3 regions of the Streptomyces sp. NPDC001373 genome follow, and region 3 is predicted to be linked to each of the others. Evidence: riboswitches for the same ligand, from Rfam matches in the RefSeq annotation. Region 3 holds a riboswitch; each other region holds the start of a gene.
What was found. A riboswitch is a leader RNA that binds a small molecule or an ion and turns the genes downstream of it on or off. The one in region 3 is predicted to bind cobalamin.
Positions count from the first base shown of each region.

Region 1: another riboswitch for cobalamin. It lies ahead of ACFY15_RS02580 (ribonucleoside-diphosphate reductase subunit alpha); the one in region 3 lies ahead of ACFY15_RS01535 (energy-coupling factor ABC transporter permease).
Region 2: another riboswitch for cobalamin. It lies ahead of cobN (cobaltochelatase subunit CobN); the one in region 3 lies ahead of ACFY15_RS01535 (energy-coupling factor ABC transporter permease).

Region 1 is NZ_JBIAWQ010000001.1:534,922-538,494, forward strand. It holds gene ACFY15_RS02565 (carbon starvation CstA family protein) at 1-351, shown strand, start outside; gene ACFY15_RS02570 (CstA-like transporter-associated (seleno)protein) at 348-548, shown strand; partial or broken gene ACFY15_RS02575 (GNAT family N-acetyltransferase) at 636-845, shown strand; cobalamin riboswitch at 970-1,104, shown strand; gene ACFY15_RS02580 (ribonucleoside-diphosphate reductase subunit alpha) at 1,249-3,573, shown strand, end outside.
Region 2 is NZ_JBIAWQ010000005.1:2,276-5,848, reverse strand. It holds gene ACFY15_RS13355 (cobalamin biosynthesis protein CobG) at 1-902, opposite strand, end outside; cobalamin riboswitch at 1,315-1,472, shown strand; gene cobN (cobaltochelatase subunit CobN) at 1,505-3,573, shown strand, end outside.
Region 3 is NZ_JBIAWQ010000001.1:309,359-312,931, reverse strand. It holds gene ACFY15_RS01550 (ATP-binding cassette domain-containing protein) at 1-340, opposite strand, end outside; gene cbiQ (cobalt ECF transporter T component CbiQ) at 337-1,086, opposite strand; gene ACFY15_RS01540 (energy-coupling factor ABC transporter substrate-binding protein) at 1,090-1,437, opposite strand; gene ACFY15_RS01535 (energy-coupling factor ABC transporter permease) at 1,434-2,135, opposite strand; cobalamin riboswitch at 2,165-2,393, opposite strand; partial or broken gene ACFY15_RS01530 (flavodoxin family protein) at 2,468-2,557, shown strand; gene ACFY15_RS01525 (hypothetical protein) at 2,570-3,085, opposite strand; gene ACFY15_RS01520 (SsgA family sporulation/cell division regulator) at 3,178-3,573, opposite strand, start outside.

The DNA of each region.
Region 1 (3,573 bases), 230 kb from region 3:
ATCGGCTTCTTCGCCCAGCGCGACAAGTACCAGACCGGCATCGACGCCGGGAAGGTGCTGCCGCCCGCCAAGAACATGGACGAGATGCACACCGTGGTCACCAACGCCACGGTCGACGGGGTCCTCTCGGCTCTGTTCGCCGTCCTGATCGTCATCGTCCTGCTCGACGCGGCCCGCACCTGCTTCAAGGCCGTGGCCGACCCGGGCTCCGTCCGCCTCTCCGAGGTGCCGTGGACCGAGTCGAAGATCATCGCCCCGGCCGGGCTGATCGCGACGGCCGCGGAGAAGGCCGAACTCGCGGCGGCCGGCCTCGACGGGGGCGGCGGCCGGGTGAAGGACCCGGTCGGATGAGCGGCGCGGTCCGCGGGGCGCTGGCGAAGGCGCGGTACTACGTCCGGGAGTTCTCCGGCGAGGCCGCCTACGACCGCTACGTCGCCCACGCCCGCTCCCACGACCCCGAGGCCGAGATCCTGACCCGCCGCGCCTTCGAACGCGCCCGCACCGACGCCCGCGAAGCGGACCCCCGCGAGGGCTTCCGCTGTTGCTGAACCCACACCTGGGCCCCGCCGTCCCCCACCGCGGGACGGCGGGGCCCTTCGGCTCGCTCAGCGCACCCGGTCCTTGAGGACCTCGGTCTGAAGGGTGAGGCCTCACTCGCCTTCCTCGACGGTGCCGCCTCCGACGATAGCGCCGAGCACGGACACCCGTCCGGCACACTCGGCGGCAGCCCGCACGACGCCGAGTTCCGCATGCTCGCGGTCGCCGCGGAGGTGCGCGGGCAGGGCGTCGCGGAGGCCCTCGTCCGCCCCTGCGCCGACCGCGCCCGGGCCGCGGACGGGCTTCGTCCGCCCCCCCGAACGGGACTGCTCCCCCTCCCCGCACCGACCCCGCTCACGTACCGAATGGAGCTGTGACGACACGCTCCGCATGCACCCGACACAACATGTGGGGGCTACCGCATCGGGTCGCCCCCACATGTATGCTCATGGCTGCTGCCGCCGCAGGGGAATCCGGTGGGAATCCGGAACTGTCCCGCAACGGTGTGACGTACGCCGAACGGCGTATCCGCGAGTCCGAAGACCTGCCGGCAGTGCCCCCCGGATCGACCGAGCCGGGGTGTCGATTCGTCCGGGCCTCGCGGTTGGGCCGGTGGACGCCACGCGGTGGTGAGCGCTCTCGTGCGCGCCCGCGTGCGCCCGCTCGCGCTCGCTCCGCCTATGACCGGACCGAGTGAGGGAGAGCTCCCCCGTGACCATCGCGCCCGCCGCACCGCGCGCCGAGTCCGACCACCCCGAAGCCGAAGGTCCCGGGGCCGCGCTGCTGCGCACCCTCACCGAGCTCACGGCCGACCTCCCCGACACCGACCCCGGCCGGGTCGCCGCCGCCGCCCTGCGCGGCCGCAGCGCCGCCGCCGACGAGGCCGAGCTGCGCGGGCTCGCCACCGAGGCCGCGGCCGGCCTGATCTCCGAGGACCCGGCCTACTCCCGCCTCGCCGCCCGCCTGCTGACCCTGGCGGTGGCCGACGAGGCCGCCGGCCAGGGCGCCACCTCCTTCGCCGAGTCCGTCGCGGTCGGCCACCGCGAGGGCCTGATCGCCGACCGCACCGCCGAGTTCGTCGCCGCCCACGCCGCCCGCCTGGACTCCCTCGTCGAGCTCGCGCTCGCCGAGGGCGCGGACGACCGCTTCGGCTTCTTCGGCCTGCGCACCCTGCACAGCCGCTACCTGCTGCGCCACCCGCTGACCCGTCAGGTCATCGAGACCCCGCAGTACTTCATGCTGCGCGTGGCCTGCGGCCTCGCCGAGGACGACAGCGTCCGCGCGGTCGAGGAAGTGGCCTCGCTCTACCGGCTGATGAGCCGCCTCGACTACCTGCCGTCCTCCCCGACGCTGTTCAACTCCGGTACGCGCCACCCGCAGATGTCCTCCTGCTACCTCCTCGACTCCCCGCTGGACGAGCTGGACTCCATCTACGACCGCTACCACCAGGTCGCCCGCCTCTCGAAGCACGCCGGCGGCATCGGCCTCTCCTACTCCCGCATCCGCGCCCGCGGCTCGCTGATCCGCGGCACCAACGGCCACTCCAACGGCATCGTGCCGTTCCTGAAGACCCTCGACGCCTCCGTCGCCGCCGTGAACCAGGGCGGCCGCCGCAAGGGCGCCGCCGCCGTCTACCTGGAGACCTGGCACGCGGACATCGAGGAGTTCCTGGAGCTCCGCGACAACACCGGCGAGGACCAGCGCCGGACGCACAACCTCAACCTCGCCCACTGGATCCCGGACGAGTTCATGCGCCGCGTGAACGCCGACGCCGAGTGGTCGCTGTTCTCCCCGTCCGACGTCCCCGAGCTGGTGGACCTGTACGGCGACGAGTTCGACGCCGCCTACGTCAAGGCCGAGGCCGCCGGGCTCGCCAAGAAGACCATGCCGGCCCGCGACCTCTACGGCCGCATGATGCGCACCCTCGCCCAGACCGGCCAGGGCTGGATGACCTTCAAGGACGCCTCCAACCGGACGGCGAACCAGACCGCGCTGCCCGGCACCGTGGTCCACTCCTCCAACCTCTGCACCGAGATCATCGAGGTCACCAACGACGGCGAGACGGCCGTCTGCAACCTCGGCTCCGTCAACCTCGGCGCGTTCGTCGTCGACGGGGAGATGGACTGGGAGCGCCTGGACGAGACCGTCCGCACCGCCGTCACCTTCCTCGACCGCGTCGTCGACATCAACTTCTACCCGACCGAGCAGGCCGGCCGCTCCAACGCCAGGTGGCGCCCGGTGGGCCTGGGCGCGATGGGCCTCCAGGACGTCTTCTTCAAGATGCGCCTGCCCTTCGACTCCGCCGCGGCGAAGGCCCTCTCCACGAAGATCTCCGAGCGCATCATGCTCGCCGCGTACGAGGCCTCGTGCGACCTCGCCGAGCGCAGCGGCCCGCTCCCGGCCTGGGCCGAGACCCGCACCGCCCAGGGCGTCCTGCACCCGGACCACTACGAGACCGAGCGCCACTGGCCCGAGCGCTGGGACGCCCTGCGCGCCCGGGTCGCGAAGTCCGGCATGCGCAACTCGCTGCTCCTCGCGATCGCCCCGACGGCGACGATCGCCTCGATCGCCGGCGTGTACGAGTGCATCGAGCCGCAGGTCTCCAACCTCTTCAAGCGCGAGACCCTCAGCGGTGAGTTCCTCCAGGTCAACGGCTACCTGGTCGAGGACCTGAAGAAGCTGGGCGTGTGGGACGCGCAGACCCGCGAGGCCCTGCGCGACTCCTCCGGCTCCGTCCAGGGCTTCGGCTGGATCCCGGAGGAGATCCGCGAGCTGTACCGCACGGCGTGGGAGATCCCGCAGCGCGGCCTGATCGACATGGCGGCGGCCCGTACGCCGTACCTGGACCAGAGCCAGTCGCTGAACCTGTTCCTGGAGACGCCCACCATCGGCAAGCTCAGCTCGATGTACGCGTACGCCTGGAAGCAGGGCCTGAAGACCACGTACTACCTGCGCTCGCGCCCGGCGACGAAGATCGCCCGCGCTGCCTCCGGTACGGCCGTCCCGGCCGCCGCCACTCCCACCCAGCTGCCGCAG
Region 2 (3,573 bases), on a different contig from region 3:
AGGACGACGCTGCGCCACGGGGTGACGCGCAGCTCCCCCTGCCCGCCGTCGGCGGCCTCGGCGAGGACCCGCCACTGCGCGGAGTCCAGCCGGCCGAGCGGAGGCAGGACGCACAGCCCGCCCGCGCCCGCGCTCCCGGGCCGGGGCGGCTCGGCGTACGGCCACTCCACTTCGGCCACGCGCCCGGCCGCGACCCCCACGTCCGTCAGCCGCAGCGCGAACTCCTCTTCGTCCAGGGTGTGTTCAGGGGGAAGCTCGGCGACCCGCCAGGCCCGGGTCCCGGCCGCCCGGGCCGCGTCGAGGAAGTGCTCGGCGGCGCACAGCGCGGCCCGCGCGGCGTCGACGGCCTCGACCTCGACGGCACCGCCTCCGCTCCCGAGCCGCACGAGGACCCGTCCGTCCGCCTGGCCGAGCAGGGTCACATCGGGGTCGAGCGCGGCCACGTCCCCGCGCCCGTCGTCGACGGCGAACAGGAACCGCCCGGAGAGGTCCGCCGCCCGCGCACTGGCGCACAGCAGCCGGTCGAGTTCCCGGACCCGGTCCACGACTTGGGGCCCGGCCACGGGGGTGGCCACGATGTTGCGCACCCGCTCGTGGCTCGGCGCCGGCAGCAGCCCGGCGCCGTCCAGCAGTTCCGCGAGCCCGGCGCCGCAGCCGTCGGCAAGGCCGCGCAGTTGGACGTTGCCACGGGAGGTGAGTTCCAGGTGCCCGTCGCCGAACCGGTCGGCGGCGTGCCCGAGCGCGAGGGCCTGCCGGGTGGTGAGCAGCCCGCCGGGGATCCGGACGCGCGCGAGGTACCCGTCGTCGGCGGCGTGCAGCCGCAGCGCGCCGGGGCAGGCGTCACCGCGGTCACGTATGACGGGTTCGTCCCGCGATGCGGCGGAAGGTGGCTGGGGCGACATGGCCGCGAGCATACCCACGATTCCCCACCCCCGACCTGTGTCCGTCGCCACCCCGACCAGCCGGATTGGGCCCCACCGGGCAAAAGCCGGCCCCGCCGGCGAGTAAGGCGCGGGGGCACCCCCGGCGGTAGCCGGGGGAGGGTCCGGGGCGGAGCCCCTGGGGGCACCCCCGGCGGTAGCCGGGGCAGGAGCGGAGAAGGGGGGCGGGGACACGCTCCGCGCAACGGCCCCCGCCCCCGGCCTCGTCGTCGGCGAGCAGGACGCGGATCGCCCGGCGTTTGCCGCGGGGCCTCCGGGGCAGAGCCTCCACGGCGAACCGCACGCCACCGCCCCGCACGCCACCGCCCCGCCGGCCACCGCACCGCACCACCGGCAAGCCCCCCACCCCACCTCCCGGCCAGGGAGAAGGCCACCTAAGATGACCTTCCGGCGGACCACTCGGCCCGTCACCGCCGAGGACGGCGACATGGGAGGAAGCCCGGTGAGATTCCGGCGCGGTCCCGCCACTGTGAGCCCCGCGGAGCGATCCGCGGGGTGAGTCAGGAACTCCCGCTGTCCTCACTGCCCGGGGCGCGGAAACCCCGAGGAAGGCCTGCCGCCGCATGATCCTGCTGCTGTCGACGTCCGACACCGATCTGCTCAGCGCCCGCGCCGCGAACACCGCCGGCGGCCCCGTGCCGTACCGGTTCGCGAACCCCTCCCGCCTCCCCCTCGACGACCTCGACGGCCTTCTCGACGGCGTCGGGCTGGTCGTCGTACGCCTCCTCGGCGGCCTGCGCGCCTGGCAGGACGGCCTCGATGTGCTCCTCGCCCCCGGCCAGACCCGCCCGGTGGTGGTCCTGACCGGCGAACAGGCCCCGGACGCCCAGCTGATGGAGGCCTCCACGGTCCCGATCGGCATCGCCGCGGAGGCCCACCGCTATCTCGCGCACGGCGGCCCGGCCAACCTCGACCAGCTGGCGCGCTTCCTCTCCGACACCGTCCTGCTCACCGGCCACGGCTTCGAGCCCCCGGCCGCCTCCCCCACCTGGGGCCCCCTGGAGCGCCCCGCCACGGAGGCCACCGGCCCGCAGGTCGCGGTGCTCTACTACCGCGCCCACCAGATGAGCGGCAACACCGCCTTCGTGCACGCCCTCTGCGACGCCGTCGAGGCCAAGGGCGGCCGCCCCCTGCCCCTCTACGTCTCCTCCCTGCGCACCCCGGAGCCGGAGCTCCTCCAGGCACTGGAGCAGGCCGACGCCATCGTCACCACCGTCCTCGCGGCCGGCGGCACCCGCCCCGCCACCGCCTCGGCGGGCGGGGACGACGAGTCCTGGGACGCGGGCGCCCTGGCCGGGCTCGGCGTGCCGATCCTCCAGGCCCTGTGCCTGACGGGCTCCCGCAGCACCTGGGAGGAGAACGACGAGGGCCTCTCCCCCCTCGACGCCGCCACACAGGTCGCCGTGCCCGAGTTCGACGGCCGCCTGATCACCGTCCCGTTCTCCTTCAAGGAGATCGACGAGGACGGCCTGCCCGCCTACGTGGCCGACGCCGAGCGCGCCTCCCGGGTCGCCGGTATCGCCGTGCGCCACGCCCGCCTGCGCCACATCGAGCGCGCGGACAAGCGGATCGCGCTGGTCCTTTCCGCTTACCCCACCAAGCACTCCCGCATCGGCAACGCGGTCGGCCTCGACACCCCGGCCAGCGCCGTGGAGCTGCTGCGCCGTCTGATCGCCGAGGGCTACGACTTCGGCCCCGCGGAGGAGATCCCGGGTCTGGTCTCCGGCGACGGCGACGAGCTGATCCGCGCCCTGATCGAGGCCGGCGGCCACGACCAGGACTGGCTCACCGAGGAGCAGCTGGCCCGCAACCCCGTCCGCATCCCGGCGGCCGACTACAAGCGCTGGTTCGCCGAGCTCCCCGCCGACCTCCGCGAGAGCGTCGAGGAGCACTGGGGCGAGGCCCCGGGCAACATGTTCGTGGACCGCTCCTCCAACCCCGAGGGCGACATCGTCCTCGCGGCCCTGCGCCGCGGGAACCTCCTCATCCTCATCCAGCCGCCGCGCGGCTTCGGCGAGAACCCGATCGCGATCTACCACGACCCGGACCTGCCGCCCTCGCACCACTACCTGGCCGCGTACCGCTGGATCCAGGCGGCCGCGCAGGACGGCGGCTTCGGCGCCGACGCGATGATCCACCTGGGCAAGCACGGCAACCTGGAGTGGCTGCCCGGCAAGAACGCGGGCCTGTCCGCCTCCTGCTCCCCGGACGCCGCCCTCGGTGACCTGCCCCTGGTCTACCCCTTCCTGGTCAACGACCCGGGCGAGGGCACGCAGGCCAAGCGCCGGGTGCACGCCACCCTGGTCGACCACCTGGTCCCGCCGATGGCGCGCGCCGAGTCGTACGGCGACATCGCCCGCCTGGAGCAGCACCTGGACGAGTACGCGCAGATCAGCGCGATGGACCCGTCCAAGCTCCCGGCGATCCGCGCCCAGATCTGGACCCTGATCCAGGCGGCGAAGCTCGACCACGACCTGGGCCTGGAGGAACGCCCGGACGACGACGGCTTCGACGACTTCCTCCTCCACGTCGACGGCTGGCTGTGCGAGGTCAAGGACGCCCAGATCCGCGACGGCCTGCACGTCCTGGGCGGCGCCCCGACCGGTGAGGCCCGGGTCAACCTGGTCCTCTC
Region 3 (3,573 bases):
CGGGCAGGCCCAGGTTCATCGGGCCGAAAGACACGTCCTGCTCCACGGAGGCCGCGAAGAGCTGGTCGTCGGGGTCCTGCACCACGAGCTGGACGGTGGTGCGCAGCCGGGTCAGCCCCCGCCGGTCGTACGCCACCGCCGAGCCCTCCAGCCGCAGCGCGCCCGACGCGGGCCGCAGGCCCCCGCTCAGCAACCGCATCAGCGTGGTCTTGCCGCTGCCGTTGCGGCCCAGCAGCACCAGGGCCCGCCCCTCGGCGATCGCGAAGTCCACCCCCGACAGCACGGTCGGCCCGTCCTCGTACGCGTACCCGGCGCCGACCAGCTCCACCAACGGGGTCACAGCCCCAGCTCCTTCAGTACGAGGGTCCCCGCGACCAGGGCGGCCAGCAGGGCGGCGGCGGCCGCCAGGAACCGCCGCGACAGCGCCGCCGGCGGGACCAGCACCCGCAGCGCGCCGTCGTAGCCGCGCCCCGCCAGCCCCTCCTGGAGCCGGGCGGCGCGGTCGAAGGCCCGGACGAACGAGGTCGCCGCGAGCCCGGCCACCGAACGCCACGCGGCGGCCCGCCCGGCCTGTCCGAGCCGGGCCGCCTGGGCCCGGCGGACCTGCGCCAGGGAGTCCAGCAGCAGGAAGCCGATCCGGTACATGACGAGGGCCACGTCGACCACGGGCGCGGGCACCCCGGCCCGCACCAGCCGGGGCAGCACGTCCGAGACCGGTGTGGTGAAGGCGAACAGCAGCACCCCGAGGGAGGCCGCCGAGGTGCGCAGCAGCAGGTCCAGCGCGTGCCGGGGCCCGTCCGGAGCGGGCGCGAGGAACCCCTCCGGGCCGCCCACCGACACCAGCAGCGGCAGCGCCCCGGTGACGCAGAACCCCAGCGGGACCCGGAAGGCCCGCCACAGCTGCCGCCCGGCCACCCCGGCGGGCCCCAGCAGCACGGCCAGGGTCGCGGCGGTTACCAGCGGCCCGCCGGGCCACGGGGGCAGGCACACCGCGGTGACGGTCAGCCCGAACCCCAGGAGGGCCTTCTCCAGCGGATGGCGGCCGCGCCAGCGGCTGCTGTGCGCCGCGACGTCGATGGGCAGCACAGGCTACGGCTCCCGCGCGGGCTCGGCGGGCGCCTGCGCCTGGGCGAGGGCCTGCGCCGCGCCCTGGCGGCGGCCCCTGCGCACCCCGAAGTAGTACGCGAGCACGCCCGCGCCCAGGGCCGCCTGGAGGGCGAACAGCGCGGACTCGATCTCGCCCGAGGGGGGTTCGTACAGCGGGGAGAACCAGGGCTCGTAGTCCGGTTTCAGCTCGGTGATGGCCGACTCCGCCTGGGCGTCGGCGCCCGCGAAAGGCTCCTCCCTGCCCTCGCCGAGCCCCAGCGCGAGCGGCAGCACGGCCAGCGCCGCCACCAGGAGCAGCAGCAGGGTGTTGACCTTGGCGTTCCTGCTCATCGGGCGGTCGCCTCCTGCCCGGTCCGCTCGCCGCCGGTCAGCTTCGCGACCCCGAGCCGGACCAGGTCCGACCTGCTCGACTGCATCAGCAGCCGCATCACGAGCACCGTCAGCAGCCCCTCGCTGACCGCGAGCGGGATCTGGGTGAGGGCGAAGATGCCCGCGAACTTCCCCAGGGAGCCCAGGAAGCCGCTCGCCGGGTCCGGGAAGGCCAGCGCCAGCTGGACCGAGGTCACGCAGTAGGTGACCAGGTCGGCGAAGAAGGCGCCGAAGAAGACGGTGACCATCAGCGGCGCGCCGGATTTCCGCAGCAGCCTGTAGGCCGCGTACCCGGCCCAGGGCCCGGCGATCGCCATCGAGAAGACGTTGGCGCCGAGGGTGGTGAGGCCGCCGTGCGCCAGCAGCAGCGCCTGGAACAGCAGGGTGATCGTGCCGAGCACCGCCATGACGGGCGGCCGGAAGAGGATGGCGCCGAGCCCGGTCCCGGTGGGGTGCGAGCAACTGCCCGTGACCGAGGGGATCTTCAGGGCGGACAGGACGAACGTGAACGCTCCGGACGCGCCGAGGAGCAGCGTGCTCTCCGGGTGGGACTTCACCTCGCGGGTCAGGGCGCGGACCCCGTGGACGACGAACGGGGCGGACGCGGCGCCCCAGGCGGCCGCGTGCAGCGGGGGCAGGAACCCCTCGGCTATGTGCATGAGTTGGGAGACCTCTCCAGCACCTCGTGGATGGACGTACGCGCCCCGGCCGGTCTCCTGGCTGACGGGTACTGCCGCCCCGGCTCCGCCTTCCCGGGTCCGCACGGTCTCCCGTGCGGTCCCAGTGGCTCCCGCAGGGGGTGGAGCTGGACTTCCCGATCACAGTGGCGAGGGCCGCACCGGTTTTCCACCGGTTTCCCGAACACCAAGGCCAGCTGACCCTAGTCGTCCGCACGGACCGGTATCAACCCGGACCGATCCGGCCGATCGGATGGCCGAATTCCGTTTCCTCCCCCGGACGGCCCTCGGTGTTGCTGGTCTCGGGCGAGCGCAAGCGCGCCGGAGGCGTCCCCGCCCACGGCAACCAGCGCTCCGCACGGGACGCCGGCTGCCGTTTCGACTTCCCGAACCCGGAATACCGCTGGGGAGGGTCCTCAGCAGGTGTTCGGGTGCGCGACGTCCACCACGAGCCGCTCGGGCGCGTGCAGGACGGAGGTGCTGTAGGCGGGCTCGGTGTCGAAGGCGGCGCCGAAGGCCACGTACCCCTCGTAGTCGCCGGTCAGGGCGAGGCCCTTGAGCTTGCTCAGGCCGATCTGCTGGAGCCTGGGCCCCAGGTAGACGTTGTTGCCCGCGTCGTCGTGGCCGGCGGCGGGGTGCAGGCGGATCTCCAGGAAGTACTTCCCCGGCAGCGGCACGGGCTTGCCCGACCCGTCGTAGACCAGCTGGGAGACGGGCGTGACGGTGAACGGGGGCACGGAGCCCTGGAGGTCGACGACGATCCGGTCGTACGTGCAGTGACCGCCCCAGCGGGCGTTGACGACCAGCGGGGTGTCGGAGCGGACGGCCGCCGGGGCGGCGGCCGAGGCCGGTGCGGCGAGCGCGAGCCCTGCGGTCAGCAGGGCACCCATGGCCAGGGCCACGATCCGGCGGCGGTGCGGGTGGTGACGCATGGCGTCCCCCCGATCCTCTGAGACGGGGACTTACTGTCATCCGGTATGACATTCCCGGGGGCCCGGTGGTTGCACGGGACCGCCCGGCGGTCTCAGAAGGTCAGCAGCGCGCTCAGCTCGGCGTCCAGGTCGTATTGGCGGTGCTCCTGCCCGCGCGGGACCAGCTCGGTCATCCGCCGGCACAGCCCGCGCAGGTCCTTGGCCCGCACGGAGACCACGCAGCCGTGCTCGCCGTTGGTCAGGGCCAGCAGGACCCGCGGCTCGGTGCCCGTCCAGCGCGGCCACACCTGTATGTCGCCCTCCCCGGTGGCGGAGGTCTGCCCGTCGATCAGCAGCTCCCGCGAGAACACCCAGCGGGCTATCCGCGCACCGCCGCCCCGGAACTCCACGGCGACCTCGTAGGGCCGGTCCGTGCGGTAGACGAAGACGCCCTCCAGGGGGACCGCCGTCGGTGCGGCCTCCAGCCGCATCGGCAGTACACGGTGTTC